4 regions of the Promicromonospora sp. NPDC019610 genome follow, and region 2 is predicted to be linked to each of the others. Evidence: riboswitches for the same ligand, from Rfam matches in the RefSeq annotation. Region 2 holds a riboswitch; each other region holds the start of a gene.
What was found. A riboswitch is a leader RNA that binds a small molecule or an ion and turns the genes downstream of it on or off. The one in region 2 is predicted to bind thiamine pyrophosphate.
Positions count from the first base shown of each region.

Region 1: linked by a shared signal. The riboswitch ahead of ACH45N_RS11390 (TenA family protein) and the one ahead of ACH45N_RS17185 (YkoF family thiamine/hydroxymethylpyrimidine-binding protein) in region 2 are both predicted to bind thiamine pyrophosphate.
Region 3: linked by a shared signal. The riboswitch ahead of ACH45N_RS21140 (thiamine ABC transporter substrate binding subunit) and the one ahead of ACH45N_RS17185 (YkoF family thiamine/hydroxymethylpyrimidine-binding protein) in region 2 are both predicted to bind thiamine pyrophosphate.
Region 4: linked by a shared signal. The riboswitch ahead of thiM (hydroxyethylthiazole kinase) and the one ahead of ACH45N_RS17185 (YkoF family thiamine/hydroxymethylpyrimidine-binding protein) in region 2 are both predicted to bind thiamine pyrophosphate.

Region 1 is NZ_JBIRXX010000001.1:2,553,730-2,561,295, forward strand. It holds gene ACH45N_RS11375 (hypothetical protein) at 1-192, shown strand, start outside; gene ACH45N_RS11380 (glycoside hydrolase family 15 protein) at 319-2,145, shown strand; gene ACH45N_RS11385 (LLM class F420-dependent oxidoreductase) at 2,091-2,870, opposite strand; TPP riboswitch at 2,911-3,003, shown strand; gene ACH45N_RS11390 (TenA family protein) at 2,995-3,816, shown strand; gene ACH45N_RS11395 (SRPBCC family protein) at 3,954-4,385, shown strand; gene ACH45N_RS11400 (methyltransferase domain-containing protein) at 4,445-5,203, opposite strand; gene ACH45N_RS11405 (family 43 glycosylhydrolase) at 5,330-6,772, opposite strand; gene ACH45N_RS11410 (quinone oxidoreductase family protein) at 7,228-7,566, opposite strand, start outside.
Region 2 is NZ_JBIRXX010000002.1:1,237,336-1,244,901, forward strand. It holds gene ACH45N_RS17175 (ATP-binding cassette domain-containing protein) at 1-749, opposite strand, end outside; gene ACH45N_RS17180 (ECF transporter S component) at 739-1,365, opposite strand; gene ACH45N_RS17185 (YkoF family thiamine/hydroxymethylpyrimidine-binding protein) at 1,362-2,018, opposite strand; TPP riboswitch at 2,078-2,186, opposite strand; gene ACH45N_RS17190 (ABC transporter substrate-binding protein) at 2,347-3,450, shown strand; gene ACH45N_RS17195 (ABC transporter permease) at 3,447-4,304, shown strand; gene ACH45N_RS17200 (ABC transporter ATP-binding protein) at 4,280-5,059, shown strand; gene ACH45N_RS17205 (LLM class flavin-dependent oxidoreductase) at 5,056-6,432, shown strand; gene ACH45N_RS17210 (LLM class flavin-dependent oxidoreductase) at 6,434-7,513, shown strand.
Region 3 is NZ_JBIRXX010000003.1:689-8,254, forward strand. It holds gene ACH45N_RS21105 (AGE family epimerase/isomerase) at 1-744, shown strand, start outside; gene ACH45N_RS21110 (RrF2 family transcriptional regulator) at 816-1,274, shown strand; gene ACH45N_RS21115 (sulfite exporter TauE/SafE family protein) at 1,502-2,416, shown strand; gene ACH45N_RS21120 (molybdenum cofactor biosynthesis protein B) at 2,413-2,928, shown strand; gene ACH45N_RS21125 (MoaD/ThiS family protein) at 2,942-3,181, opposite strand; gene moaC (cyclic pyranopterin monophosphate synthase MoaC) at 3,178-3,648, opposite strand; gene ACH45N_RS21135 (DUF4235 domain-containing protein) at 3,669-3,950, opposite strand; TPP riboswitch at 3,988-4,093, shown strand; gene ACH45N_RS21140 (thiamine ABC transporter substrate binding subunit) at 4,089-5,168, shown strand; gene ACH45N_RS21145 (ABC transporter permease) at 5,144-6,952, shown strand; gene ACH45N_RS21150 (ABC transporter ATP-binding protein) at 6,952-7,566, shown strand, end outside.
Region 4 is NZ_JBIRXX010000001.1:2,245,995-2,253,560, reverse strand. It holds gene ACH45N_RS10055 (SDR family NAD(P)-dependent oxidoreductase) at 1-102, opposite strand, end outside; gene ACH45N_RS10050 (aldo/keto reductase) at 137-1,168, opposite strand; gene ACH45N_RS10045 (TetR/AcrR family transcriptional regulator) at 1,293-1,883, shown strand; TPP riboswitch at 1,938-2,035, shown strand; gene thiM (hydroxyethylthiazole kinase) at 2,025-2,858, shown strand; gene thiE (thiamine phosphate synthase) at 2,855-3,559, shown strand; gene thiD (bifunctional hydroxymethylpyrimidine kinase/phosphomethylpyrimidine kinase) at 3,556-4,482, shown strand; gene dxr (1-deoxy-D-xylulose-5-phosphate reductoisomerase) at 4,570-5,739, opposite strand; gene ACH45N_RS10020 (RyR domain-containing protein) at 5,777-7,566, opposite strand, start outside.

The DNA.
Region 1 (7,566 bases), on a different contig from region 2:
TTCTCGGACCCGAACTCGGACGGCGACCTGCACACGTTCGCGGCGCCGTCGGGTTCGATCGTGCGGCACGGGAACGCGCTGACCGTGGGGGCGGAGGACCTGTCCTACGACCCGACGCGGGACTACCTGTGGTCGCTCGGTGAGTACCCGGGCTACCGGTGGGTGTACGCGGCGGACGCCTCGTCGTTCTGAGCCTCGCACCGTCCGGGTCAGACGTACAGGTTCACCCTGTGACCTGTGCGTCTGACACGGCGGCGGGGCGGGCCGGCCGCGTGTCGCGTGCTGTTCACCGGGTACCCCCGAACCTAGGGTGGTCCCGTGACGCGTCGCATCGAGGACTACGGGATGGTCGGTGATCTCCAGACCGCCGCACTGATCGGCCGGGACGGATCGATCGACTGGATGTGCCTGCCGCGTTTCGACTCGCCGGCATGCTTCGCTGCGCTGCTCGGCGACGAGCGGAACGGGTCGTGGCGCCTGGGCCCGACGTCGGGCGGCGACTGCACGAGCCGGCGCTACCGGGACGGCACGCTGATCCTCGAGACGGAGTGGGACCTGCCCGAGGGGCGGGTCCGGGTGATCGACCTGATGCCGCCGCGCGGTGACGAGGCCGACCTGGTCCGGATCGTCGAGGGCGTCAGCGGCAGCGTCCCGATGACCACGGAGCTGCGGCTCCGGTTCGACTACGGGAACATCGTGCCCTGGATCACCCAGGACGGGGACGCGCTGCGCGCCGTCGCAGGCCCGGACTCCGTGCGCATCGACTCGGTGGTCCCGATGGCGCACGAGGGCGTGACCGACGGGTCGGTGCTGCGCGCCGAGTTCACCGTGGGGCCGGGCGACCGGGTGCCGTTCGTCCTGAACTACCACGCGTCCCACCTGGAGACCCGGGACCCGGTCGACCCGGAGGCGGCGCTGCGCGACACCGAGGACTTCTGGCGGTCCTGGCTCGAGGGCTGCAGCTACACCGGCCGCTGGCCCGACGCCGTGCACCGCTCGCTGATCACGCTGAAGGCCCTCACGTATGCCCCGACGGGGGCGATCGCCGCGGCGGCCACGACGTCCCTGCCCGAGCAGCTCGGGGGCAGCCGCAACTGGGACTACCGGTACTGCTGGCTGCGCGACGCCGGCCTCACGCTGCAGGCCCTGATCGGCACGGGCTTCATCGACGAGGCGCGCGAGTGGCGGGCGTGGCTCCTGCGGGCCGTGGCGGGCGACCCGGCGGACCTGCAGATCATGTACGGGCTCGACGGTCGGCGCCGGCTGCCGGAGTACACGCTCGACTGGCTGCCGGGCTTCGAGGGTTCCGCGCCGGTCCGGATCGGCAACGACGCGGCCAGCCAGCTCCAGATCGACGTGTGGGGCGAGACGCTGGACGCCCTGCACCAGGCCCGCGAGGCGGGGCTGGAGCAGGACCAGGACGTGTGGCGGCTGCAACGGGCCCTGCTGGAGCACCTCGAGGAGCACTGGGACGACCTCGACAACGGGCTCTGGGAGGTGCGCGGCCCGCGCCAGGCGTTCGTGCACTCGCGCGTCATGGCCTGGGCGGGGTTCGACCGGGCCGTGCGGGCGGTCGAGAAGTACGGCCTGGTGGACGAGCCCGTCGAGCGGTGGCGCGCCGTGCGCGACCGGATCCACGACGACGTCTGCACCCACGGGTTCGACGCCGCACGGAACACGTTCACGCAGTTCTACGGGTCGGACGGGCTCGACGCCGCGCTGCTGCTGATCGGCCAGGTCGGCTTCCTGCCCTGGGACGACCCCCGCGTCATCGGCACGGTGGACGCCGTCCAGCGCGAGCTGGGTCAGGACGGGCTGTTGCGGCGGTACCACAACGAGGCCGACGACCGCGTGGACGGCCTGCCCGGCTCCGAGGCGACGTTCCTGGTGTGCAACTTCTGGCTGGTCGACGCGCTGCACGGCATCGGCCGCGTCGACGAGTCGGTCGCCCTGTTCGAACGGCTGCTCGCCGTGCGCAACGACCTGGGGCTGCTCAGCGAGGAGTACGACCCGGCCACCGGCCGGCACCTCGGCAACACACCCCAGGCGTTCAGCCACCTGGGCCTGGTCAACAGCGCGCTGCGCCTGGGTCAGCCCCGCGAGTCGCGCCAGGCGACCCAGTCCGTGACCGTCGACAGGTCGTAGTCCGGGCCGCTCACCCCGACGGTGAACAGCGTGGCCCCGGCCGCCACCAGCGCCTCGCCGTCCACCGCGGGCGAACCCTGCGCCTGCACCGAGCGCTCGACCAGGTTCGCCGTGTCGCGCCCGACGGCGGCGCCGTGCTCGTCGAGGATCGCGGACTTGCTGGTCAGGGTCTGCACGTCGCCGAAAGCGTGCCAGATGTCGGCGTGCTCGGCCACGATCCGCAGCGTCTTGCGCACGCCACCGCCGCCGATCAGGACCGGGATCTCGCGTGACGGCGCCGGGTTGCCGGCCGCCAGCCGGGCCTTGATCCGCGGCATCGCGTCGGCCAGGCTCGCGATCCGCGACCCCGGCGTGCCGAACTCGTAGCCGAACTCGTCGTAGTCCTTCTCGAACCAGCCGGCGCCCAGGCCCAGGATCAGCCGCCCGCCCGAGATGTGGTCGACCGTCCGTGCCATGTCCGCCAGCAGGTCCGGGTTGCGGTAGCCGATGCCGCTCACGAGGGCGCCGATCTCCACGCGCTCGGTCTGCTCTGCCCACGCGCCGAGCATGGTCCAGCACTCGAAGTGCTTGCCCTCGGGGTTGCCCCGCAGCGGGAAGAAGTGGTCCCAGTTGAAGATGATGTCGACGCCCGCGTCCTCGGCGCGGAGCACCGCGTCGCGGATCGCGGGGTAGTCGGCGTGCTGGGGCTGGAGCTGGACACCGATGCGGATCGGGCGGTCTGTCATGGCGGCAGCCTACGACCCGCGGCATCCGGTAGCGTCTGCGGCACGTGACACGGGGTGCCCTGCCCGGGCTGAGACCACACCCGTCGAACCTGATCCAGATCATGCTGGCGAAGGGATGTCCATCGTGACTTCTTCTGTTGTCCCCGTTTCCACCGAGACCCCGGCCGACGCCGTGCCGTCCGACCCGAGCGTGCCGTCCGACCCGAGCGTGCCGTCCGACCCGAGCGTGCCGTCCGACCCCGCCGTCGTCCGCCCCTTCACCGAGGAGGCGTGGGAGCGCATCGCGGGCTGGCGCGACGCCGTCGAGCACATGCCGTTCGTCCGGGCGCTCGCGGACGGCTCGCTGCCCGCCGAGGCGTTCGCGTTCTACCTCGCCCAGGACGCCGCCTACCTGCGCGAGTACTCGCGCGTCCTGGCGCGCGCCGCGCAGGGGGCGCCCGACCCGGCGGCGCAGGGCTTCCTCGCGCGGTCGTCCGTGACGGCGCTGGAGGTCGAGACGGCGCTCCACCGCGACTGGCTGGGCGCCCACGCCGGGTTCGCGGCGGGCGACGTCGCCGCGGTCGAGCCGTCCCCGGTGACCGCGGCCTACACCGGCCACCTGCACGCCGCGGCGTCGGGCAGCTATGCCGAGGCCGTCGCCGCGCTCCTGCCCTGCTACTGGCTCTACGCGCACGTCGGGAGCGTGCTCGTGGACCTGGCCGGACGCCGGCCCGGCGGCCTGGCGGGCCACCCGTACGCGACCTGGATCGGCACCTACGGCGACGAGGCCTTCCAGGAGTCGACCCGGCAGGCCCGCCGCCTGGCCGACGAAGCGGCTCGCTGGGTCTCCCCGGACGAGCGCCGGCGCATGCTGCGGGCGTTCGAGATCTCGTCGGTGCACGAATACCTCTTCTTCGAGCAGGGCCTGACCGCCCCCGCCTGGCCGACGCCGCCCGTGCTGACCTGAGGCGGGTCGGCCTCGGGCGCGTCCGTCTCGGGCGCGTCCGCCTCAGGCGTGTCGGCCGGGCGCGAGATCGTGCCCCGAGGTCGAGACTAGGGGGTGACGCCGGCCGCCGGCGTCACCCCTCCAGGACAGGAGCACCGATGCCGAGCTACAGCACCACCGCCGTGATCGACGCCTCGCCCGAGGCTGTCTGGGCGGTCTTGTCCGACGTCGAGCACATGCCCGACTGGACGTCGTCCATGACGTCGGTCGAGATCATCGACGGGCCCAACCCGCCGGACGTCGGCACGCAGGTGCGGATCGAGCAGCCCAGGCTGCCGCTCGCGATCTGGCTGATGGACGAGTGGGACCCGCCGCGCCACTTCGCGTGGATCAGCGAGGCACCGGGCCTGACCACGCAGGCGGAGCACCTGGTCGAGCCCCTGCCCGACGGCCGCTCCCGCGTGACGCTCGCGATCACGCAGACCGGCTCGCTGGCCTGGCTGCTCGGCAACCTGGTGCGGCGGCGCACGCGGCGGTACGTCGACACCGAGCTCGCCGGGCTCGAGGCCCGGGTCACCCAGCAGGGCTGACGCCGCGCGCGCGCCGTGCGCCGCGCCGCCGTCGGACGCCGCCTCAGGCCGACGCCGCCTCAGGCTCGCGTGGCCACCGCGAACACCCGGCGGAACGCCAGCGGCGTGCCGTGCGTGCGCTCGGGGTACGCCTCTCGGAGCGCCGCGCCGAACTCCTCCTCGAACCGGGCACGCAGGGCCGGGTCCTTCGCCTCCAGCGCCTGGAGGGTGGGCTGCGCCCCGGTCGCCGAGATCCAGCGCAGCACCGGGTCCGGCCCCTGCAGCACGTGCGTGTACGTGGTCTCCCACGCGTCGACGGCCCAGCCCGGCCGGGCCAGGATCTCCAGGTACTCGGCCGGGTCGGCGGTGGCCCGCCGCTCGACCGGCCCGACGACGTCGGCGTACGGCGCGCGGGCGGCGACCTCCCGCAGGAGCCGGTGGCTGGGCGCGTCGTGGTTGCCCGGTACCTGGAACGCGAAGGTCTGCGTGGCGCGGTCGGCGAGCGCCGTGAGGAGCTCGCGGTGCCCCGGGACCCACTGCAGCGCCGCGTTGCTGATGACGAGGTCGGCGGTGTGCCCGTCGGTGGCGAGGTCGGCCAGCACGTACTCCGTGGCCGGGTCGGTGGCGCGGGCCTGCTCGATCATGGAGGGTGAGGCGTCCACCCCGGTGACGCGGGCCTCGGGCCAGCGGGCGCGGAGCACGGCGGTGAGGTGACCCGGGCCGCAGCCCAGGTCGACGATCGTTGCCGGCGACCCGGGCACGCGGGCGACCAGCTCCGTGAACGGCCGCGACCGCTCGTCCGTGTACTGCAGGTAGGCGCCGGGGTTCCAGTCGGCCATCACAACTCCTCGCCGTCGAGTATCTTGACGTCAAGATACATCATGCGCGACAGCCCGGCGATCACGCCCGGAACCGTGGCGGCCCCGGGCGCGATCGCCGGGCTGCGGTGCGGCGGTCGGCGTCGGCTACGCGACCTCGATGTAGTCCAGCTCCGTGAACGCCGTCCCCTTGCCCAGCCGGATGGTGTTCCAGCCGGCCTGGAGGGTGATGTCCTTGCTGGACTGCTGCCAGTTGTCCCAGCCGGTGACCGGGTAGCTGATGGACCCGGCCGACGCCCCGTTGACCGTGACCGTGTGCGACGCCGTCACGGTCGAGCCGTTGGCGTACCCCACGTGCAGGGTGTAGCTGCCGGACGTCGGCACGTAGATCGAGCCGACGTCGACCCAGCTGTCCGCGTGGTCGATGTACGCGGCGACCTTGCCGTCCGATGCGCCGGCCGCGTTCTCGCGGACCGTGCAGTTGTTCAGGGTGCCGCGCTCGGCCTCGTAGCGCACCCGGCTGCCGCGCACCACGGGGTTCCCGTTCGCCCAGCCGAGGTCGGCGACGTACATGCCGCGCCCGCCGGCGTCCCGGTGCCCGTGGAAGACGAGCTTGTCGCCCCCGGCGTCCCGCAGCACGTCGGCGCCGCCGGGTCCGGACACCGCGCCGTCGAGCGAGTCGGTGGTCATGAGGAACCGGAACGCCTTGGTGTACGGGCCGGTGATGGAGCTGGCCACCGCGTAGTTGGTGCCGTACGAGTTGGTGCTGTACGGGCCCGCCGAGTAGAAGAGCACGTACGTGCCGTCCACCTTGGTCACGACGGGCGCCTCGATGATGCCGGCCTCGTCGGCCCGGTCGTTGCGCAGTACTTGGGTGGCGCCGCCCTGGAAGGTGAGGCCGTCCGCGGCCACGCGCTGCACGTGGATCCAGGTGGTGGCGCCGATGGCGTTGCCGTCGTTCTTCCAGAGGATGTACCGGGTGCCGTCGGTGTCGACGAAGCTGGACGCGTCGATCGCGCCGCCCGCCTCCAGCGGGCAGATGAGCGGCTCGCTGCCGACGGGGGCGAACGGGCCGCCGGGGGAGTCGGCCAGCGCCGCGCCGATGCACTGCCGCCCCGACGCGCTGTGCCACGCCGTGTAGTAGAGGAGGTACTTGCCGTCGGCGCGCCGCGAGACGTCCGGCGCCCAGGTGCGCCCGGTCTTGGCCCACGCGCCGAGGGTCGGCAGGGCATCGGTGGACTGGAACGTCCACGGACCATCCGGGTCGGGCGCGGTGGCCCAGGGCAGGTTCTTGCCCTGGTTGGTCGCGTACGCGTAGTAGGTGTTCCCGAACTTCGACACGTCGGGGTCAGGGAAGTCGCGGTCGAGCACGAGGCTCGGGTGCACCGTGGTCTGGATGGCGGCGTCGTTTGCGGGCGCGGCGGTGCTGGGCGCGGCGGTGCTGGGCGCGGCGTCCGCAAGGGCGGCGACGGAGCCACCGCCGTCGGCTGGTGTCGCGACCGCAGGGGCGACTGCGAGGACGCCTGCGGCGAGGGTGGCGGCCGCCGCACCGGCAACAAGCCTGAGCGGGCTGAAGCGAGGAAGTACCACGTTGAACCTCCGAGCTGGAACGAACCGGACGGGTGAATTGTCGCCAGCGCGCGGATCTCTGTAAAGGCCTGGGCCTGCGTGAGGGCTAAAACGGTCCAACGTTAGATCGGTTCGACGCCGGTGCTCGGGCGCTCAATGCGAGTCAGGCGCGGACGCCCTCAGGCCGTCGGGTGCTGACGCCGGTCGGCTGCCGCTGGCGCGAGGTCGGTAGTCGCCGTCGGCAGTTCGCAGCACTGTCGGCAGTTTGCACCACAGACTCGGCAGTTTGCCTTGAGGTCGGCACAGGCCTGTGCCGACCTCAAGGCAAGCTGCCGACCGCCCCGCAAGCTGCCGACCGCCCCGCAAGCCGCCGACCGCGCCCCGCCCCACGCCCGCTGAGTGCTGGGTATTTGTCGCTCCCACCGGCTTGAAGCCACAAATACCCAGCACTCAACGAGGGAGGAGGGGGCAGGGGGTCAGGGGATCAGCAGGACCTTGCCCGTGGTCGCCCGGGACTCCAGGGCCTGGTGCGCCTCGCCGGCGTCGGCGAGCGGGTAGGTCGCCCCAATGCGGACGTCCAGGTCGCCCGACGCCGCGGACGACAGCACCTCCGACGTGCGCCACTCCAGCTCCGCACGCGTGAGGGCGTAGTGCGCGATCGTCGGCCGGGTGAGGTACAGCGAGCCGCCCCGGTTGAGGCGCTGCGGGTCGAACGGCGGCACCTGGCCCGACGACCCCCCGAACAGCACGAGCATCCCGCGCGGGCGCAGCGAGGCCAGCGACGCCTCGAAGGTGGTCCGGCCCACGCCGTCGTA
Region 2 (7,566 bases):
GTCAGCTCGCCGACGGCGACGTCGTGCCGGACGCGCCCGTCGGCGCCGAGCACGATCCAGCGCTCCGGGAGCGCCCCGGCGCCGGCGTCGCCCGCCAGCTCGTCGAGCCGGTGCTCCACGAGCACCCAGGCGGCGCCGGTCTCCCGTCGCACGACGTCGAGCGCGCCGCGCACGGCGTCGATCCCGGCGGCGTCGAGCATGGAGGTCGGCTCGTCGAGCAGCAGCAGGCGGGGCGACGGCGCGATGGCCGCCGCGAGTGCCACGCGCTGCAGCTCTCCGCCGGACAGCTCCGCCGTCGCCCGCCCGGCCAGGTCCGCCGCCCCGGCCCGGTCGAGCGCGGTGCGCACGGCCGGCCCGATGAGGCCGGGGTCGACCGCGAGGTTCTCGAGCGGGAACGCGACCTCGTCGAGCACGTCGGGCAGGCAGACACCCGACTCGGGATCCTGGGCCACGACGCCCACGATGTCGGCGAGCCCCGCGATCCCGGTGTCGGACACGGACCGGCCGGCGACGCTCACCGCGCCGTCCACCTGCGCGTGGACGGCGTGCGGGACGGCGCCGTGCAGCAGCCGGAGCAGCGTCGACTTGCCGGATCCCGACGGGCCGAGCACGAGCACGCTCTGCCCGGCGTCGATGCGCAGGTCGACGGGTCCCACGCCGTCGCCGGTGCCGTAGACCGCCTCCAGGCCGGTGGCCTCGACGACGGCGGCAGCGCCCAAGACGCCAGCGCCCACGGCGTCAGCGCTCACGGCGCGCCACGGGCCCGCGGAGCGCGGCGTCCGCCCGGCCGATCGCGAACTCGTCGAGCACGCCGGTGCCGTGCAGGCGGTCGACGATCACCTTGGCGAGCAGGCCGCCCAGCACGACGCCGGAGGCGAGCTGCATGCCCAGGCGCAGCGCCAGGATGTCCTGTCCGTACCAGCCGAACCGGAACGCGGACCACACGAAGACCAGGCCCGCGCCGAGCAGGCCCGAGACCGCGTACACGCCCCACCCGAACCGGCGGTAGCGGGTCAGCGCGAACGGGAGCTCGCTGCCGGCGCCCTGGATCGCCGCGGCCACCAGCAGGAGCGGCCCGACCGGGGAGCCCAGGAACACGACCTCGACCACGGAGGCGATCACCTCGGCGATGATGCCGACGAACGGCTTGCGGATGATCGCGACCGCGATGGGCGCCACCAGGAGCCACCCGCCGAGCAGCACGTGCTGGGCCAGGTCGCCGGCCGGTCCCATCGCCACGGCGAGCCCGTTCCACGCCTGGACGAGCGCCCAGTACAGGAAGCCGAACACCACGCCGAGCATCACCATGAGCACGATGTCGCGCAGCGGCAGCCGGGCGCGGGGGCGCTCCGTCGTCCCGCTCATCGCGTGCCACCCGCGTGGCTCGGGCTGTTCACGGAGAGGGTGAGGTGGCTGGTGACGTGCTGCACCGTGCGGCCCGCGAGGACCCAGCCGGCGAAGGCGCTGGCGAGCACCCGTCCGGCGTCGCCCTCCAGGCGGGTGACGAAGTGCTGCGAGCCGCGGAACGTCCCGTTGTCCTTGGCCAGCTCGATCGCGGCGTAGATGTCGCGCATGTGGTCCGGCGTGACGTCCGCGCGGACGTCGTCGGCCAGCGGGTACAGCGCCCACTCGGCCGAGACGAACCGGCCGGTGTCGCGCCCCCGGGGCACCTCGGTGACCCGCGGGCCGGCCCCGCCGGGCAGGTCGCAGGCCACCTCGCCCGGGCAGCCCCGGGACAGGTGCACGGTGATGGCCGCGTGCCTGCCCGACGCCGCGATCCCGGCCGTCAGGTCGGTCACGTAGCGCAGCAGGTCGCCCTCGGCGCCGCCCACGTAGGTGCTCACGTCGCCGGTCTCGACGACCAGCCCCGTGGTGTCGGCCTGGCGCAGCGCGCCCAGGATCACGTCGACGTAGTCGTCCGACATCACCGCCGCGGTGATCCGCGCGCCGACGCCGAAGCGCATCGGGTCGCCGCGCAGCTCGGCGGTCTCGTCCGTTGCCGTGGCGTGGTCCGCCATCAGGTCCTCCCCTGTCCGTCGGATATCCGTCGGGCACAGGAGGACGCGGACCGGTACGGCCACGCCCTGAGGTCGCTTCCTGCGCCGGCATGATCCGGATCAGGTTCAACGGTCGGAGTTCGATTACTCCCTCTCAGCCCGGCATACCGGACTCCCGTGCACTGCGCCCACCGTAACAGCACGCACCGCACCACCCGGACATTCCCACCACGTCCCACCCTGGTGTCCGCATAGTGAGAGCAATCGCCCAGGCTCTGGTCAAGCCCGGGACTCGCGCCTATACCTCCCCGTCGTCAGGAGATCCCGGCCCCGACGATCGGACGCCCTCATGCCCCTCCGCACACCCGCCAGAGCGGCCATCCGCCGCCCGACGAACCACCGCACCGCCGCCGTCGCCGTCGCGCTCGTGCTGCTCGCCTCCGGCTGCGCCGTCGGCGCCCAGGCCGACGACGACGCCGCGGGCAGCCTCGCCCCCGACGCCGCGCTGCCCACCGAGGTGCCCGCCGGCACCACGCTCGCGATCGGCGACCCCACGACGCAGAAGGCCTTCGAGCTGGCCGGCGACGAGATCGACGCGGACTTCGACTTCGAGATCGAGTGGGCCAACGTCTCCGGCGGCCCGCAGACCATCGAGGCGTTCAACGCGGGGGTGCTCGACATCGGCGCGGTCGCCGAGATCCCGCCGATCCACGCTGCCTGGACCGGGCTCGACGTGCAGATCTACGCCTCGCAGTACCGGGAGGACTGGGCGGACCACCCCGTCTACGAGCTCGCCGGCGCGCCCGGGGTCGAGCTCGACGACCTGTCCGACCTGCGCGGCAGGCGGATCGCGTTCAGCCCCGGGCAGGCCCAGGGCGCGCTCGTCCTGAAGTCCCTGCGGGAGGCGGGGCTCAGCCAGGACGACGTCGAGCTGGTCGAGCTGCCGTCCACCGGCGACGTGTACCCCACGGCGCTCGCCGCCGGTGAGGTCGACGTCGCCCCGGTCGGCGGCACCGCGCTGCTGCGCTACCTCGACAAGTACGCGGCGGACGGCGCGACGTCGCTGCGCCACGGTCTGCGCGACGACCCGAGCCACCTCTACGGACCCACCGACGTGGTGCGCGACCCGGCCAAGGCGGCCGCGCTGCGCCAGTACGTCACCGCCTGGGCCCAGGCGCGGGTCTGGATCTACGAGCACCCCGAGATCTGGAAGGAGAAGTACTACGTCGAGGACCAGGGGCTGACCGAGGACGACGCGCAGTACCTCATCGACACCGCTGCCCGGCCCGAGGTCCCGGCGGACCTCACCGACGGGATCGAGCGCACCCAGGACACGATCGACCTGCTCGCCGGGGAGCTCGACCGGCCGGAGCTGCGCGCCGCCGACCTCTTCGACGAGCGGTTCGGCCCCGTCGCCGGCGAGGCCGCCGAGCAGGCGTGGAGCACGTCGTGACCGCCGTCGTCCAGGCCCGCCCGGCCGCAGCCTCCGGGCGGACGGCGACCGCGCCCGAGGCCGACGTGCGCCCGGGGATCCGCCGCCTCGGCCTGCGCAAGCCGGTGCCGCTGGCCGCGGGCGCGGGCATCGCGCTGCTCCTGGCGGTCTGGGCCGCAGGCTCGGCCACCGGGCTCGTCGACCCGCGGGTGCTCTCGGCCCCGTGGACGGTGGTGACCACCGGCGTCGACCTCGCGGTCGACGGCAACCTGCTGGAGAACCTGGGCGTCTCGCTGGCCCGGGCCGCCCAGGGCCTCCTCTGGGGAGTGCTGGCGGGGGTCGTCCTCGCCCTGCTCTCGGGCCTGAGCCGCGTCGGTGAGGCGCTGCTCGACGGGCCGATCCAGGTCAAGCGCGCCGTCCCGAACCTGGCCCTCCTGCCGCTGCTCATCCTGTGGTTCGGGATCGGCGAGGAGATGAAGGTCATCACGATCGCGCTCGGCGTGTTCATCCCGATCTACCTCCACACCCACAACGGGCTGCGGTCGATCGACAAGCGGTACGTCGAGCTCGCCGAGACCCTCCGTCTCGGGCGCCGACAGTTCGTCTCGCGCGTGGTCCTGCCCGGAGCGCTGCCCGGGTTCCTGCTGGGCCTGCGGTTCGCGGTGACGGGCTCGCTGCTCGCGCTCGTCGTGGTCGAGCAGGTCAACGGCACCGCCGGCATCGGCTACATGATGGAGCTCGCGCGCACCTACGGACAGACCGAGGTCATCGTCGTGGGCCTCGTGGTCTACGGCGTCCTGGGGTACACCGCGGACTGGTCCGTCCGCCTGCTGCAGAGGAGGGCGCTGACATGGCGACGCACGCTGGAGGACTGACCACGACCGCCGGGCAGCCCGCCGAGGAGGGACGCCCCGCCGTCGTCGTGCGCGGACTGGTGCGGACCTACGGGACGCCCGCCGGCGTGCTCGACGGGCTGGACCTGGAGATCGCCGAGGGCGAGTTCGTCGCGATCCTCGGCCGGTCCGGGTCCGGCAAGAGCACGCTGCTGCGGGCACTCGCCGGGCTCGACCACGACGTGCGCGGATCAGGTGAGGTCCAGGTGCCCTGCAACGTCTCCGTCGTCTTCCAGGACTCCCGGCTGCTGCCCTGGGCGCGGGTGCTGGACAACGTCGTGCTGGGCCACGAGGGCCCGCCCGCCGACGCCCGCGCGGCCGGCCGCGCCGCGCTGGCCGAGGTGGGGCTCGCCGGGCGCGAGCGGGCCTGGCCGAACGAGCTGTCCGGCGGTGAGCAGCAGCGCGTGTCGCTCGCCAGGTCGCTGGCCCGCAGCCCGGAGCTCCTGCTCGCCGACGAGCCGTTCGGCGCGCTGGACGCGCTGACCCGGCTCCGCATGCACGACCTGCTGCGCGACCTGCTGCGGCGGCACCGGCCCACGGTCCTCATGGTCACGCACGACGTCGACGAGGCGATCGTGCTGGCCGACCGGGTCGTCGTCCTCGACGCGGGACACATCGTCCTGGAGCGCCGGACCCCGGCGGCGGGGACACCCGGCGCCGTCGACCACGAACCGCACCGCACGCTGCGCGCCGAGCTGCTCGACGCGCTCGGCCTGGACCGGGAGGACACCCGATGACCGCGAACCACCGCCCCGGACGACTCAACCTCAACGCCTTCCTCATGAGCAGCGGGCACCACGAGGCGTCCTGGCGCCTGCCGGAGAGCGACCCCGACGCCACCGGCCACGACATCGCCCACCTGCGCCGCCTCGCGCGGATCGCCGAGGAGGGTCGGCTCGACTCGATCTTCTTCGCGGACGGGCCGGGCCTGCAGGGCGACGTCGGACGGCGCCCGGCCGGCACGCTCGACCCGCTCATCGTCCTCACCGCGCTCGCGGCGGCGACCGAGCGGATCGGGCTCATCGCGACGGCGTCGACCACCTACAACTCGCCGTACAACCTCGCGCGACGGTTCGCCTCGATCGACCACGTCTCCGCGGGCCGCGCCGGCTGGAACGTGGTGACGACGGCAGGCCCGGCGATCGCGCGGAACTTCGGCCTGGACGACCAGCCCGCGCACGCCGAGCGCTACGCGCGGGCCGCCGAGTTCCTGGAGGTCGCCTACAAGCTCTGGGACTCGTGGGAGGACGACGCGATCGTGGCCGACAAGGCCGCGGGCCTCTGGGCCGACGCCGCCAAGATCCACCCGCCGGAGCACGCCGGCCGGTACTTCTCGGTGGCGGGCGCGCTCAACGTGCCGCGGTCGCCGCAGGGCCGGCCGCTCATCGTGCAGGCCGGGTCGTCGCAGGACGGCAGGGACCTGGCGGCGCGGCACGCGGAGGCCGTCTTCACCGCCCACCAGACGCTCGGCGACGCCCAGGCGTTCTACCGGGACCTCAAGGCGCGTGCGGCCGCGGCGGGCCGGGACGCCGACCGGGTCCGCGTCCTGCCCGGCATCGTGCCCGTGATCGGCGCGACCGAGACCGAGGCCCGCGCCAAGGAGCGGGAGCTGGACGAGCTCATCCGGCCCGAGTTCGCGCAGCGCCAGCTCGCGCGCACCCTGCGGCTCGCGCCCGACGACCTGCCGCTGGACCGCGAGCTGCCCGCCGGCCTGCCCGACGAGGACGAGATCGAGGGCGCCAAGAGCCGCTACACGCTGATCGTGCAGCTCGCCCGCCGCGAGCGGCTGACGGTACGGCAGCTCATCGGCCGGCTCGGCGGCGGACGCGGGCACCGCACCTTCGCGGGCACCCCGGAGCAGGTCGCCGACGCGCTGCAGGAGTGGTACGACGCCGGGGCCGCCGACGGGTTCAACATCATGCCCGCCGCGCTGCCGTCCGGGCTGGAGCAGTTCACCGCCCACGTGCTGCCGATCCTGCGCGAGCGCGGGCTCTTCCGCAGCGAGTACGAGGGCACCACGCTGCGCGAGCACTACGGGCTGGACCGGCCGGCCAACCGGTACACGACGGACCTGCACCCGGCCGCGCTGACCACCACGACGGGAGCCTGACATGGCCGACGACCTCCTCTGGTACATCCCCAACCAGACCCACCCCGGCCACCGCGGGGACGACGCGACCCACGGGCACAACAGCCTCGACACGCTGACCGAGCACGCCACGCAGCTCGAGAAGCACGGCTGGGACGGCGCCCTGCTGGGCACGAGCTGGGGCCGCCCGGACACGTTCACCGTCGCCACCGCGCTGGCCGCGCGGACCACGACCTTCGAGCCGCTGATCGCCGTCCGCCCGGGGTACTGGCGCCCGGCGCACCTGGCCTCGGCAGCGGCCACGCTGGACCACCTGACGGGCGGCCGCGTGCGGATCAACATCGTCTCGGGCCAGGACCACCTGGCCGCGTACGGCGACGCCGAGGGCGACCAGGCGCACCGGTACGCGCGCACCCGGGAGTTCCTGCAGATCGTGCGGCGGCTCTGGACGCAGGAGTCGGTCACCTATGCCGGCGAGCACTTCCAGGTCACCGGCTCCACGCTCGACCAGCGCCCGGTGGCCCGGCCCGGCCGCCCGCACCCGCGCCTCTACTTCGGCGGCGCGTCCGCGGCGGCCGAACGGGTCGCCGCGACGGAGGCGGACGTGCAGCTCTTCTGGGGCGAGCCGCTGGACGGCATCGCGGAGCGGATCGCCCGCCTGCGCGCCCTGGAGGCCGAGCTCGGGCGCGAGCACGCTCCCCTGGAGTTCGGGCTCCGCATCACGACGCTCGTCCGGGACACCACCGAGGAGGCGTGGGCCGACGCCGAGGCGAAGGTCGCCCGGCTGGCCGCGCAGGCGAACCACGAGCAGCCCGGTGGTCGCCCGTGGGGCAGGGCGTCCGCCGTCGGACAGCGCCGGCTGCTGGACCTGGCGGAGCGGGGCGACGTGCTGGACGACATCCTCTACACGGCGCCCGGCCGCGCCGGCGGCGGTGGCGCCGGGACGACCTGGCTGGTCGGGACGGCGCAGGAGGTCGCCGCCGCGCTGCGGAGGTACGAACGGCTCGGCGTGACCCACTTCGTGCTGTCGGACACCCCGTACCTGCCGGAGATCGAGCGGCAGGGCAGGGAGCTGGTGCCGCTGCTGCGCGGCGCCCGTTGAACGAGGAGGGATCAGTCCTGGGCGCCAGACCTGCCCTGCCTTCCGCTGCGTCC
Region 3 (7,566 bases), on a different contig from region 2:
TCCCGCGACTGGGCGACCACGTCGGACTACCGGGGCGTGAACGCGAACATGCACTCCGTCGAGGCGCTGCTCGCGGCCCACGCCGCGACCCGGGACCCGCTCTGGTTGGAGCGCGCGTCGGCGATCGGGGACCAGGTCGTGGCCTGGGCCGAGGCGAACGACTGGCGGATCCCCGAGCACTTCGACGCGGACTGGAACCCGCTCCTCGAGTACAACGCGGACCGGCCCCGCGACCAGTTCAAGCCGTACGGCGCGACACCGGGGCACGGGCTCGAGTGGGCCCGCCTGCTGCTGCAGATCGACGCCGAGGCGGGCACACCCGGTCAGCGGACCGCGGCCGCCGCCGCGCTCTTCGACCGCGCGGTCACGGACGGCTGGGACGGCGCGGGCGGAGGCGGCTTCGTCTACACGACGGACTGGGCCGGCACGCCGGTCGAGCCCCGGCGCTTCCACTGGGTCGCGGCCGAGGGCGCTGCCACGGCGAACGTGCTGGCACGGGTCACCGGGGACGCGCGGTACACGGAGCTCGAGCGCGAGTGGTGGGCCTGGATCCGCGAGCACCTCGTCGACGCCGAGCACGGGTCGTGGCACCACGAGCTCGACACCGAGAACCGCCCGTCCGGGCTCACCTGGGTGGGCAAGCCCGACGTCTACCACGCCGCCCAGGCGGTGATCCTGCCGGAGCTCCCGCTCACGGGGTCGTTCGCGGCGTCGGCGCAGCAGGCGGGCCAGATCCTGGCCTGACGACGGCCCCGGACCGGGGCGCGTCCACGGTGTCGTGCGTGCCGGCGCCGTGGGCGGGAGACAATGGAGCCATGAGGATCTCCGCACGAGCCGACTACGCCGTCCGGGCCGCCGCCGAGCTGGCGGCGGCCGACCACGACGGGCCCGTCCGCGCCGAGGCCCTGGCCCGGGCGCAGGACATCCCGCACCGCTTCCTGGAGGGGATCCTGAGCGACCTGCGTCGCGACGGGCTCGTCACCAGCCATCGCGGGGCCGGCGGCGGGTACCGTCTCGCCCGGCCGGCAGACTCGATCACCATCGCCGACATCGTGCGCGCCGTGGACGGGCCGCTCGTCTTCGTTCGCGGCAACCGGCCGTCCGACCTGGAGTTCCAGGGGGCGGCCGCGCCCCTCCTGCACGTGTGGGTGGCGCTGCGGGCCAACGTGCGCGCGGTGCTGGAGGCGGTGTCGCTCGCGGACCTGGTGAGCGGCGCCCTGCCGGACGACGTCCGCGCCCTGACCGAGGGCGACTCGGCCTGGTCGAACTCCTGAACCCGACTGGAATCCTGACCGGACATTGACGTCCGGCTGTACCCGGTCCGGCCGAGCTCCGGCCGAACTTCGAGCGAGCGCGGGACTTTCACCCGACTTACTCGTGCGCACTTATCCGATCTCTGAGATGCTTGTTGTTTCCGACCGGGTTAGGTGGTTACCTTGACGCGGGCCCGACTTTGCCATGGCCCTGTGTCGTATCCCCCCGGACCTGGAAGGTCACGACCATGAGAACCCTGATCCTGCTGGCGCTCGTCGGCCTCGGCGCGCAGCTGGTGGACGGCAGTCTGGGCATGGCCTACGGCGTCACCTCGACGACGCTTCTGCTGGCTATCGGCACCAACCCCGCGGCGGCCTCGGCGACCGTGCACCTCGCGGAGATCGGCACGACTCTCGCGTCCGGCGCCTCCCACTGGCGCTTCGGCAACGTGGACTGGAAGGTCGTCGCCAAGATCGGCATCCCCGGAGCGATCGGCGCGTTCGCCGGTGCCACGTTCCTCTCGTCGCTGTCGACGGAGGTCGCCGGACCGGTCATGTCGGTGATCCTGCTCCTGCTGGGCCTCTACGTGCTGCTGCGCTTCACGGTGCAGGGCCTGCCGACCCGCTCGGACAAGCCGCTGCGCAAGAGGTTCCTCGCTCCGCTCGGCCTCGTGGCCGGCTTCTTCGACGCCACCGGTGGCGGCGGCTGGGGCCCGGTCGGCACGCCCGCGATCCTCGCGAGCGGCCGCCTCGAGCCGCGCAAGGTGATCGGCTCGATCGACACGAGCGAGTTCCTGGTGGCCGTCGCCGCCAGCGTCGGCTTCTTCGTCGGCCTCAGCGGCGAGGGCATCGACTTCACCTGGGTGCTCGCCCTGCTCATCGGTGGCCTGATCGCGGCGCCGATCGCGGCCTGGCTGGTGCGCCTGGTGCCGCCGCGCATCCTGGGCTCGCTCGTGGGTGGCGTCATCGTGCTCACCAACTCGCGCACGCTGCTCAACAGCGACTGGATCGCCGCCTCCGACCCGGTGAAGATCCCGGTCTACGTGGTGATCTGGCTGGGCTGGGCCGCCGCCGTCATCTGGTCCGTGCGGGCGCACCGCAAGGCCCAGGCCGAGGAGGCCGCCGTGAGCGAGAAGCCGGAGGCCGATAGCGTGTCGGCATGACGTCCGACCAGGTAGCGGTGATCACCGTCTCCGACCGCTGTGCCCGCGGCGAGGCCGAGGACCGGTCCGGTCCTGCGGCGGCGCGGATCTTGCGCGAGGCGGGGTTCACCGACCTGGCCACCCATCTGGTACCCGACGGCGTCGAGCCGGTCCGCGACATCCTGCGGACCGCGCTCGACGCCGGCGCTCGTCTGGTGGTGACCACCGGGGGCACCGGGATCACGCCCCGCGACCTCACGCCTGAGGGCACCCGTGCGGTGCTGGACTACGAGGTGCCGGGTGTCGCCGAGGCCGTGCGGCAGCGGGGCACCGCTGCGGGCATCCCCACCGCCGCGCTCTCGCGAGGGCTGGTGGGCGTGGCCCGGGCCGCAGGCGGGACGCGCGCGCTCGTGGTGAACCTGCCCGGCTCGTCCGGGGGCGTGCGGGACGGCCTCGACGTGGTGCTCGCCCTCTGGCCGCACGTCCGCTCCCAGCTCGAGGGCGGCGACCACCCCGCCCCGGCGCCGGCGTAGCGCGTCCGGCGGGTCAGCCGCCCGCGAAGGGCGGGAGCACGTCGACAGTGACGCCGTCCGGCACGGTCGCCTCGTCCGTCGTGGCGCGGGCGCCCGCGACCAGCAGCGCGCACTTCGGCAGCACGACACCCAGGGCCGGGTGGGCGGCGGCGAGGGCGCCGCGAAGGGCGGCCACCGACGTCGGGCCGTCGAGCTGTTCGGTGGTGCGCCCCGCGGCCTCCCGGGCGCCGGCGAAGTAGCGGACCGTGATCACTCGGGACGCACCCAGTCGCCCGACTTGCCGCCCGTCTTGCGCTCCAGCCGCACGTCCGCGAGCGAGACCGACTTGTCCAGGCCCTTCACCATGTCGATCACGGCGAGGCCGGCGACCGCGACGGCGGTGAGCGCCTCCATCTCGACGCCGGTGCGGTCGGCCGTGCGGACGGTCGCGGTGACGACGACGCCGTCGTCGGTCACCTCCAGGTCGACCGCCGCGCCGTGCACGCCGATCACGTGGGCCAGCGGCAGCAGCTCGGGCGTCTTCTTGGCGGCGGCGATGCCCGCGATTCGGGCGACGGCCAGCACGTCGCCCTTGGGCACGGCGCCGTCGCGCAGCGCCTGGACCACGGCGGGGGAGCAACGGACCAGGCCCGTGGCGGTCGCCGAGCGGACGGTCGGCTGCTTGGCGGTGACGTCGACCATGCGGGCCTGGCCGCGGTCGTCAAGGTGCGTGAAGCTCACGGCACCAGGGTGCCATGTCCTCAGACGGCGGAGCGGCGCGCGGCTATCCGCACCGCGGCGTTGTGCGCGCCCTTCGCGGCCAGCCGCTTGGCGAACACCGCGGTGCCGGCGGCGACGGCCGCGAACACGGTCGCCTGCAGCAGGTCCAGCTCCGGGTCGTCCGGCTTGTTGGGCGCGTCGTTTCCGGTCACGCCCTTCCAGATCATGCTGACGGCCTTCTGGGCGACCCAGCCGGCCGCGATCGTCAGGGCAAGGGTGCCGACCTTCTCGCCGAGTGTCTGTTCCGTCTCAATCTTGGCCATCTTCTCACCGTAGCCCCCGGCGGCCGACTAGGCTGCATGGAAACGACAGGGGAGCGCCCCCACGGCGCTGAGAGTGCGGAAAGCCGCAGACCCTTGAACCTGATCCGGGTAACACCGGCGGAGGAAGTCGGAGGCATGATGTTGCGTCTTTCCGGTGCCCACGGGGGCACCATCACCACCGGCACGATCGCGGCCACGCTGTCGGCGGTGCTGCTGCTCGCCGGGTGCTCCGGCGGCTCCGGCTCCGGCGACGACGCGTCCGGCACCGGCGACCCGGGGACCGTGACGCTGGTGACCCACGACTCCTGGGCGCTCGACGAGAAGCTGATCGACCAGTTCGAGCAGGAGTCCGGCACGACGGTCGAGGTGAGCGCCGCGGGTGACGCCGGCACGCTGGTGAACCAGCTCGTGCTGACCAAGGACGCCCCGCTCGGGGACGCGGTGTTCGGCATCGACAACACGTTCGCCTCCCGCGCGCTGGAGGCCGGCGTGGTCGAGGAGTACACGCCCGCGGACCTGCCCGAGGGCGCCGAGCAGCTCGGCGGGGCGCTCACGCCCGTCGACCAGGGCGACGTCTGCGTGAACGCCGACGAGGCGTGGTTCGAGGAGTCCGGCCTGGAGGTGCCGACGACGCTGGAGGACCTCGCCGACCCGCAGTACAAGGACCTGCTCGTGGTGACCAACCCGGCGACGTCATCCCCGGGGCTCGCGTTCCTGCTGGCGACGATCGGGGCGTTCGGCGACGACGGGTTCGAGGACTACTGGACCTCGCTCGTGGACAACGGCGTCAAGGTCGCCGACTCGTGGGAGGACGCGTACTACGTCGACTTCTCCGGGGCGGGCGAGGGCGGCGAGCGGCCGCTCGCGCTGTCCTACGCGACGTCGCCGGCGTTCACGGTGAGCGAGGACGGCTCGGAGTCGACCACCAGCGCGCTGCTGGAGACCTGCTTCCGGCAGGTCGAGTACGCGGGCGTGCTCGCCGGCTCCGACAACCCGGAGGGCGCCCGGGCGCTGGTGGACTTCCTGCTCACGCACGACGTCCAGGCCGCCCTGCCCGAGTCGATGTACATGTACCCGGCCGACGCGGCCGTGGAGCTGCCCGCCGACTGGCAGAAGTTCGCGCCCCAGGCCGACGTGCCGTTCGAGGTAGACCCGGCCGACGTGAGCGAGCACCGCGACGAGTGGATCGAACGATGGACCGAGACCGTCGTGGGCTGAGCCGGAGCGGGGCCGCAGGCTCAGCCCACCACGGGCAGAGCCTGAGCCGGAGCGGAGCCGCAGGCTCAGCCCACCACGGGCGGAGCCTGAGCCTGACCGGGAGCAGGGGGCACGGGCTCCGGCCCGCGCCCCTCCTCTGGGGGGTCGCGGTCGCCGTCCCCCTCGGCTTCCTCGCGGTCTTCTTCGCGTGGCCGGTGGCGGCGCTCGTGGTGCGCGGGTTCGTGCCCGACGGCGCGCTCGACCTCACCGGGTTCGTCGAGGTGCTGACCCGCCCGCGCACGTGGCGGCTGGTGGGGCTCACCCTCACCCAGGCGGTGCTCGGCACGGCGTTCTCCGTGCTGCTCGGCCTGCCGCTCGCCTACCTCCTGTACCGGCGGTCGTTCCCCGGGCGCAGCCTGGCGCGCGGGCTGGTGACCGTGCCGTTCGTGCTGCCCGCCGTGGTGGTCGGTGTCGCGTTCCGCGCACTGTTCGCGCCGAGCGGCGTGCTCGGGTTCCTCGGGCTGGAGGAGTCGCTCGCCGGGATCGTCGTCGCGCTCGTCTTCTTCAACGTCTCCGTGGTGGTACGCACCGTGGGCGGGCTGTGGGAGCGGCTCGACCCCCGGGCCGAGGAGGCCGCGGCGTCGCTGGGCGCCGGTCCGGCCCGCGTGTTCCGCACCGTCACGCTGCCGTCGCTCGCGCCCGCGATCACCTCGGCGGCGTCGGTGGTGTTCCTGTTCTGTGCCACGGCGTTCGGGGTGGTGCTCGTGCTCGGCGGCGTGCGCTACGGCACCATCGAGACCGAGATCTGGACCTGCACCACGCAGTTCCTGGACCTGCGGTCGGCCTCCGTGCTGTCGGTCCTGCAGCTCGTGGTCATCTCCGCCGCCCTGGCCGTCTCCGCGCGCGCCCGCCGGCGGCGCGAGGCCGCGCTGCACCTGGTCTCGGCGCGACGTTCGGCACGCCCGCTGTCCTGGCGCTCGCCCGCCGACGTGGGCGCGGCGCTCGCAGGCGCTGCGATCGTCGTCGCGCTCATCGCGCTGCCGCTCGCCGGGCTGGTCGTCCGCTCGTTCCGCGAGCCGGACGGGACGTGGGGCCCGGGGAACTACCTGGCGCTCGGCACGACCGGCGAGCGGAACGCGCTCGTCGTCACCGTGTGGGAGGCCACCGCGACGTCGCTCCGGATCGCGCTGACCGCCACCCTGATCGCCCTGGTCGTGGGCGGCCTCGTGGCGCTCGTCGTGTCCCGGCGGCCCCGGTCCGTGGGCGCGCGCCGCGCCATCGGCACGCTCGACGGCCTGTTCATGCTGCCCCTGGGCGTCTCCGCCGTGACCGTCGGGTTCGGCTTCCTCATCACGATGGACCAGCCCGTGCTCGGCGTGGACCTGCGCACGTCCGGGCTGCTCGTGCCGGTGGCGCAGGCCGTCGTCGCCGTGCCGCTCGTCGTGCGCACCGTGCTCCCCGTGCTCCGGGCGATCGACCCCCGGCTGCGGGAGGTCGCCGCGGTGCTCGGCTCCGGCCCGGGTCGCGTGCTGCGCACCGTCGACCTGCCGATCGCCCTGCGGTCGGTCGGGCTGGCCACCGGGTTCGCCTTCGCGGTCTCCCTCGGGGAGTTCGGCGCGACGTCGTTCCTCGCGCGGCCCGACGGCGCCACCCTGCCGGTCGTGATCTACCGCCTCATCGGGCGGCCCGGGGCGGAGAACTACGGGATGGCGCTCGCGGCGTCCGTGGTGCTCGCCGCGCTGACCGCGACCGTCATGATGGTGGCGGAGCGACTGCGCGACGACCGCGCGGGAGGAGAGTTCTGATGGCGGGGCTGGAGATCCGGGACGTCTCGGTGCGGTACGGGACCGGTACGGCCGGCGTGACGGCGGTGGACGGCGTCTCGCTGACCGTTGCGCCCGGCGAGGTGCTGGCGCTGCTCGGGCCGAGCGGGTGCGGCAAGTCGTCCCTGCTGCGCGCCGTGGCGGGTCTGGAGCCGCTGGCGGCCGGGCAGGTGCTGTACGACGGCGCCGACGTCGGCCGCCTGCCCGTGCACCGGCGCCGGTTCGGGCTGATGTTCCAGGACGGCCAGCTCTTTCCGCACCGGGACGTGCGGCGCAACGTGGCCTACGGCCTGGAGACCCTGCCGCTCACCCGCCAGGAGCGGGACGCGCGGGTCGCAGAGCTGCTGGAGCTCGTGGGGCTCGCCGGGTACGAGCAGCGGGCGGTCCCCACGCTGTCCGGCGGGGAGCAGCAGCGGGTCGCCCTCGCGCGCGCCCTGGCGCCGCGGCCGCGCCTCCTGCTGCTCGACGAGCCGCTGTCCGCGCTCGACCGGCAGCTCCGGGAGCGGCTGGCCGGGGAGGTCCGGGCCGCGCTCGTCGAGACCGGGACCACCGCGGTGTTCGTGACGCACGACCACGCGGAGGCCTCCGCCGTGGCC
Region 4 (7,566 bases), on a different contig from region 2:
GACGATGATGTTCCTGCCGGTCAGGTCGACGCCCGCGAGGACGTCGTCGACCGTGGAGGCGGCGGTGAAGCCGGTGCCGAGGGGGTGCTGGCGGTGTGACATGGGGGTTCCCTTCGTGCGGTGGGGCGCGCCCGCGTCAGGCGGCGGCCGCGCGCTGCTCGGCGGGCCGACGGCGCAGGGCGGGCTGCTGGATGGCGGGCGGGTCGTAGGCCATGTCGAGGCGGCCGATGTCGGTGCCGGGCGGCACGATGGCGTCGATCCGGTCGAGGGTCTCGTCGCTGAGGCTGACCTCGGCGCCCGCGAGCGCGCTGTCGAGGTGCTCCATGGTGCGCGGGCCGATGATCGCGGACGTGACGCCGGGATGGGCGATCGCGAACGCCATCGCGAGGTGGTTCAGCGGGATCCCGGCCTCCTGCGCGACGGGGATGAGCTGCTCGACGACGTCGAGGCGCCGCTCGTCCTGCAGGTGCGCGAACCCGTACTGCGCCCGGTGGGCGTCGCTGGCGCGGCCCTTGCGGTACCTGCCGGTGAGCATCCCTCCGGCCAGCGGGCTCCACACGAGGGTGCCCATGCCGTACTGCTGGGCGACCGGCAGGACGTCCCGCTCGATGCCGCGGTTGAGGATCGAGTACGGCGGCTGCTCGGTGCGGAACCGCTCCAGGCCGCGCCGCTCGGCCACCCACTGCGCCTGGACGATGTCGGCGGCGGGCATGGTGGACGAGCCGATGGCCCGCACCTTGCCCGAGTTGACGAGGTAGGTCAGCGCGGCCAGCGTGTCCTCGACGTCCGTGTCCGGGTCGGGCCGGTGGATCTGGTACAGGTCGATGTGGTCGGTGCCCAGGCGACGCAGGGAGTTCTCCACCTCGGCGATGATCCAGCGCCGCGAGTTGCCGCGGTGGTTGGGGTCGTCGCTCATCGGCAGGTGCACCTTGGTGGCCAGCACGACGTCGTCGCGGCGCCCCTTGAGCGCCTTGCCCACGATCTCCTCGGACTCGCCGCGCGAGTAGGCGTCGGCCGTGTCGATGAAGTTGATCCCCGCGTCGAGGGCCTTGTGGATGATCTTGACCGACTCGTCGTGGTCCGGGTTGCCGATCGCGCCGAACATCATCGCGCCGAGCGCGTAGGGGCTGACCTTGATGCCGGTCCGGCCGAGGCTGCGGTACTGCATGGGGCCCTCCTGGGGTCGAGAGGTCTGGTGGGCGTCGCCGCGGTGCCGTACTCTGGAACTAAGCGGAACGCTCTTCCAGAACTATATGGAAAGCCATTCCGGTTAGCAAGAGATCGGGAGCGAAGTGATCCAGAACACAGAGCAGCGGCCGCTGCGCCGCGACGCGCAGCGCAACATCGACGCGCTGCTCGACGCCGCCAAGCAGGTCTTCGGCACGTCGGGCGTCGACGCGCCCGCCAAGGAGATCGCCGACCTGGCCGGCGTCGGGGTCGGCACGCTCTACCGGCACTTCCCCAAGCGGTCCGACCTGGTCAAGGCCGTGTTCCAGGCCGAGGTCGACGCCACCGCCGACGCCGCGCCGGTGCTGGCCGCCGAGCACCCGCCGGTCGTCGCGCTCGAGAAGTGGCTCCACCGCTACACCCAGTTCCTCGTGACCAAGCGCGGGCTCGCCTCGGCGCTGCACTCCGGCGACCCGGCGTTCGACGCCCTGCCCGCCTACTTCATCGGGCGGCTCGGCCCCGCCCTCGGCTCGCTGCTCGACGCCGCCGTCGCGGCCGGCGCCGTCCGCGCCGTCGCCAGCCCACAGGACCTCCTGTACGCCGTGTCCAAGCTGTCGCTGCCCATGGAGGACGAGGAGCCGGACCACGGTCGGCGCATGCTCGACCTGCTCGTCGACGGGCTGCGGTACGGCGCGGGCCAGGGCTCCACGAGCTAGCACCCCACCCGCCGAGACGGTTTCGGACGGACGACGTCCGCGGCTAGGGTGGGCCCACTTGGCGCGGGGCGCCGGGCACCAGCCCGGCTGAGATGCACCCGTGGAACCTGATCTAGGTAGTGCTAGCGAAGGGAACGCCTCATGGGCTCCGTCCTGCCCGACGCCGTCGCGTCGGTCGTCACCGCGGTGCGCGACACCGCACCCCTGGTGCACTGCGTGACCAACGTGGTGGTCACTAACTTCACCGCCAACGTGCTGCTCGCCGCCGGGGCGGCGCCGGCCATGGTCGCCGACCCCGAGGAGGCGCCCGTCCTGGCCGGCGTCGCCGGCGGCCTGCTCGTCAACCTCGGCACCGTCGAGGGTGGCCAGGCCGACGGCATGCGCGCCGCCGTCGACGGCGCCACCGCCGCGGGCGTGCCCTGGGTGCTCGACCCCGTGGCCATCGGCGCGCTGCCGCTGCGCACCCGCCTCGCGGCCGAGCTCTTCGCGCGCGGACCCGCCGTCGTGCGCGGCAACGCGTCCGAGGTCCAGGCGCTCGCCGGCGGCGCCGGCGGCCGGGGCGTCGACTCCCTCGACACGCCCGACGCCGTGCGGGATGTCGCGCTCGGCCTCGCCCGGTCGTCCGGCGCGGTGATCGCCGTCAGCGGCGCGTCCGACCTGATCACCAACGGCGAGCGCGTCGTACGGGTCCGAGCCGGCACTGCCCTGATGACGCGGGTGACCGGCGTCGGCTGCTCGCTCGGCGCGCTCGTCGCGGCCTGCTCCGCCGTCACCGAGGACCGCCTGCTCGCCGCGACCGCCGCGACGGCCTGGCTGTGCGTCGCCGCCGACCGCACCGCGTCGACCACCCCCGGCAGCTTCGCCGTGGAGCTGGTCGACCGCGTGTTCGACGTCGACCCCGAGGCCGTCGGGTTCGGCGCCGGGCTGGTGAACGAGCCCGCCACCGGGCACGAGCCCGCGCGGGCCGAGGCGTGAGCGCCCGGATCCGCCTCGACCCGACCGTCTACCTCGTCACCGACACCCGGCAGTGCGGCGGCCCCGCCGGGGTCGTCGCCACGGTAGGCGCGGCGGTCGACGGCGGCGTGACCGCCGTCCAGCTCCGCGACCCGGGAGCGACCACCCGCGAGCTGGTGGACCTGGGCCGCGCGCTGGTCGCCCTGCTGCGCCCGCTCGGGGTCCCGCTCGTCGTGGACGACCGGGTGGACGTGGCGCTCGCGATCGACGCCGACGGCGCCCACGTGGGCCAGTGTGACCTCGACCCCGTCTCCGCGCGGCGCCTGCTGGGTCCGGACCGGCACCTCGGGCTGAGCGTCAGCACGCCCGAGGAGGCGCGGGCCGCGACCGATCTCCCGCCCGGCACCGTCGACCTGCTCGGCGTGGGCCCGGTGCGGCCCACCCTGACCAAGTCCGACGCCCGGCCGGCGATCGGCTTCACCCGGCTGAGCGTCGTCACGGCCGCCGCGGCGCTGCCGTGCGTGGCGATCGGCGGGCTGCGGGCGGACGACGTCGCCGCACTGCACGGGGCCGGTGCGGCCGGCAGCGCCGTCGTCTCCGCCGTCTGCGGCCGGCCCGACCCGGCCGCCGCGGCGCGGGAGATCGCGGTGGCCTGGGCTGCGGCGCGGGCCCCGGGCCGTTCGGGGGCGCGCCCGCGGGCGACGACGGGACCGGCCTCATGAGCCCGTCCGCACGGGACGCGGCGCGGGCCGCCGACGTCGCCCCGCGCGTCCGCCCGCCCGGTCACCCGGTCGTGGCGCTGACGATCGCGGGGTCGGACCCGTCCGGCGGTGCCGGGATCCAGGCCGACCTGAAGACCTTCGCGGCGCTCGGCGGCTACGGCTGCGCGGTGCTCACGGGGCTGACGGCGCAGTCCACGACCGGCGTGACGCGGGTGCACCCCGTGCCCGCCGACATGGTGCGCGCGCAGCTCGACACGCTGTTCGCCGACGTCGCCGTGGACGCGATCAAGATCGGCATGACCACGGACGCCGCGATCGCCCGGGCCGTCGCCGCGGCCCTGCGCGACCTGCGGGCCGCCGGACGCGCGCCGTACGTGGTGCTCGACCCGGTGATGGTCGCGACGTCGGGCGACCGGCTGCTCGCGCCCGACGCGGAGGCGGTGCTCCGCAACGAGCTGCTTCCCCTGGCCGACCTCGTGACGCCCAACCTGCCCGAGGCCGCCGTGCTGCTGGGCGCCGACCCGGCCCGCGACGGCAGGGAGGCGGCCGACCAGGCCCGGGCGCTGCGGGCGCTCGGCACGGGGTTCGCGCTGGTCAAGGGCGGTCACCTCGACTCGGCGGAGTCGGTGGACCACCTCGCGGGTCCGGGGCTCGGGCCGGACGGCGTCGTCGCCCTGGTCGCCCCCCGGATCCCCACGCGGAACACCCACGGCACGGGCTGCACGCTCAGCTCGGCGTGCGCCGTGCTGCGCCCCGCGCACGACGCGTGGGAGCCGGCGGTCCGGGCCGCCAAGGAGTATCTGACCGGGGCGCTGCGCGCGGCGGACGCCCTCGTCGTCGGCGGCACGGGGACGGCGTCGGGCCGGTGGCAGGGCCACGGCCCGGTCGACCACGCCCACGCCACCCGCCGACCAGCCAACTGACTCACCAACCGGCGGATGCCGAGTCAGCCACCTGGTCGGACCACCTGGCTGACTCGGCGAACCGGCCATGGCGAGTCAGCGGGGTGGTCACGCCGACTTGAGGATCTCCGCCGCGCGCGCCCGCGCCCAGGCGTCGGCCTCCAGCACGCCCTCGACCGACGACGCGTCGCCCGCCCCGACCGACGCGTGCGCCTCGACGACCGCGGCCACCGTGTCGACGATGTCGAGGAACCCGATGGTGCCGTCGTGGAACGCGTCCACGCACACCTCGTTCGCGGCGTTGTAGACGGCGGGATGGGTCCCGCCGGCCTCGCCGACCTGGCGGGCCAGCCGGACGGACGGGAAGGCGTCGTCGTCCAGGGGCAGGAACTCCCAGCTCGCGGCCTGCGTCCAGTCGATGCCGACGTCGACGTCGGGCAGCCGGTCCGGCCAGGACAGGCCGAGCGCGATCGGCACGAGCATCCGCGGCGGCCCAGCCTGCGCGATGGTGGAACCGTCGACGAACTCGACCATGGAATGGATCATCTGCTGCGGGTGCACCACGACGTCGATGGCGCTGAACGGCAGGTCGAACAGCAGGTGCGCCTCAATGACCTCCAGACCCTTGTTGACCAGGGTCGCGGAGTTGGTGGTGACCACGCGACCCATCGCGAAGTTCGGGTGCCGCAGGGCCTGGGCGGGCGTCACGTCGCGCAGGTCGTCCCGCGAGCGCCCCCGGAACGGCCCGCCGCTGGCGGTCACCACGAGCCGGCGCACCTCGGCCGAGGAGCCCGAGCGCAGCGACTGCGCGATGGCCGAGTGCTCGGAGTCGACGGGCACGATCTGGCCCTCGTGCCGCACGGCGGCCTTGACCAGGGCGCCGCCCACCACGAGCGACTCCTTGTTCGCGAGCGCCAGCGTCGACCCGGCGTCGAGCGCGGCCAGCGTGGGGCGCAGCCCGACGGAGCCGGTGATGCCGTTGAGCACGACGTCGCTCCCCCGGCCGGCCAGCTCGGTGGCGGCGTCGGGCCCGGCGAGCACCTCGACGCCGTCGGCGCCGGCCTCGCCGAGCAGGGTGGTCAGGGCGGGGCGCGCGGCGGCGTCGGCCACGGCGACGGCGCGGACCCCGAGCGTGGCCGCCTGCCGGGCGAGCAGCGGCAGGTCCGTGCCGCCCGCGGACAGCGCGTCGACGCGGAACCGCTCGGGGTTGCGCCCGATGACGTCGACGGCCTGCGTGCCGATGGAACCGGTGGAGCCGAGAAGGGTGACGCTTCGCATGGGTCCATCCTGTCAGCCCGGGACGGCCCGCCCGACGTCAGGACTCGCCCGGCTGCTCCGTCCGCCCGCGGCCGAACATGCGCCAGCCGCGGACCACGCCCCGCGGGTCGGGGACGGGGGCGTCCGCGGGCTCCCAGCCGGCGTCGTCGTCGAGCGGCACCACGCGCAGGCCGAAGTCGGCCAGGATGACCGGGATGGCGCGGATCGCGGCACGGTCCTTCTCGCGGTCGGGTTCGGACAGGTCCGCCCAGGGCCGCAGGTCGGGGTGCAGCCGGCGGGCGTCGTCGCGCTCGGGCCCGTAGGTCCAGCCGGCGGCGACCTTCTCGGCCATCCAGCGGTCGTGCTCGTCCACGGCCCGCGCGTCGACCACGGGCTCGGGGATCCGGCCGTGCTCGACGTCGCCCGCGGGGACGACGGTGCAGCCCATCTGCCGCAGGCGGTCGGGAATCGCGCGCACCTGGGCCCGGTTGGCGGCCCGCAGGTCCTCGGACAGCTCGGACCACGAGACCATGGCGGGAGTGCTCTGCCACGCCACACCGCGGGCACGCTGGTTGCGCAGGTAGGTCAGGTGGGCGGAGACGGCCATCAGGTCGTAGACGTCGTCGTGCACGAGCGCGCCGGGCGCGGTGGCCCGGCGCAGGAGCGTCCCGGGCTCGACGATGTCGAGGCGGCCGGCCAGGTCGTCGAGGATGGCGCCGTCGTGCGCGCCGAAGAGCCCGCCCAGCCCGGCGAGGCGGTTCAGGCGGAGCACGACGGCGCCCTCGCTCGCGCGCCAGAGGTCGCTGTCGTGCAGCGCCTCCCGGAGCGCGTCGCCGTCGTCGTCGTGGCACACGTAGACGCGCTGCGGGCTGCCGACCGCGCGGACCTCGGCGAACGTGTCCACGGGCACGAGCCGGCACGCCGCGCGCACGCTCGGCCAGCGGGCGCGTAGCGCCTCGGCGGCCTCCCACGCGCCGGGCCCGACCAGGGTCACGGTGAGCGGTTCACCGCCGTTGGCGATCTCGACGCTGCGCAGTCGCGCGAACGCCACGACGAGAGCCCGGCTGAACGTGCCGTGCCCGACGACGGAGATGTGCGGCGCGTCGCCGCGGGCGAGGACCCGGTCGCGCCGGACCAGGGAGCGGGCGACGAGCTCGCCCAGCGTGAAGAAGTCCACGCCCGGCTGCGGATGGCTCAGGTGCCGGGCCTGCAGGGCGAGCGCGAGCTCCGGGTCGCTGACGTGGGCGTTCAGGCGCAGGCCGGGGAGGTCGGCGGTGCGGTCGGCGCGGTTGGCCACGGCCACGGTGAGCACGTTGACGCCCGGTTCGTCGTCCTCCGCCGCGCAGGCGTACAGGACGGCGGCGCCGGACACGCCCGCGTTGCGCAGGGACTCGGCCTCGCCGGACGCGGTGCGGACGACGACGGCGCCGCGGGCCGCGAGCGCCTCGGCGATGAGGTCCGCCGCGGGCGTGCGGCCGACGACGATCGCGTGCCCCCGCATCCGGCGGGTGCGCAGGAGCACGAACTGGTCGGCGAAGAGCGACCGCACGGCCTCGAAGACGGCGTAGCCGGTGGCGACCGGCGCGAGGAACCGGGCCGCCTGGAGCTGCCAGGGCAGGTCACCGCCCTGGTTCGTGGCCTCGGCGCCGAGCACGAAGAGCTGGACGGAGTAGTAGACGAGGTCCCAGCCGCTGGTGCCCCACTCGAAGTCGGGCGAGGTGCGGTAGAGCCAGAAGCCCCACAGCCCCAGGCCGAATGCGACGCCGAAGAGTGCCGTGAAGCCGGCGCGGACCCAGGACCGGCGCACGCGCAGCCGCCGGGGTCCGTCGCGAGGGACGACCAGCTCGG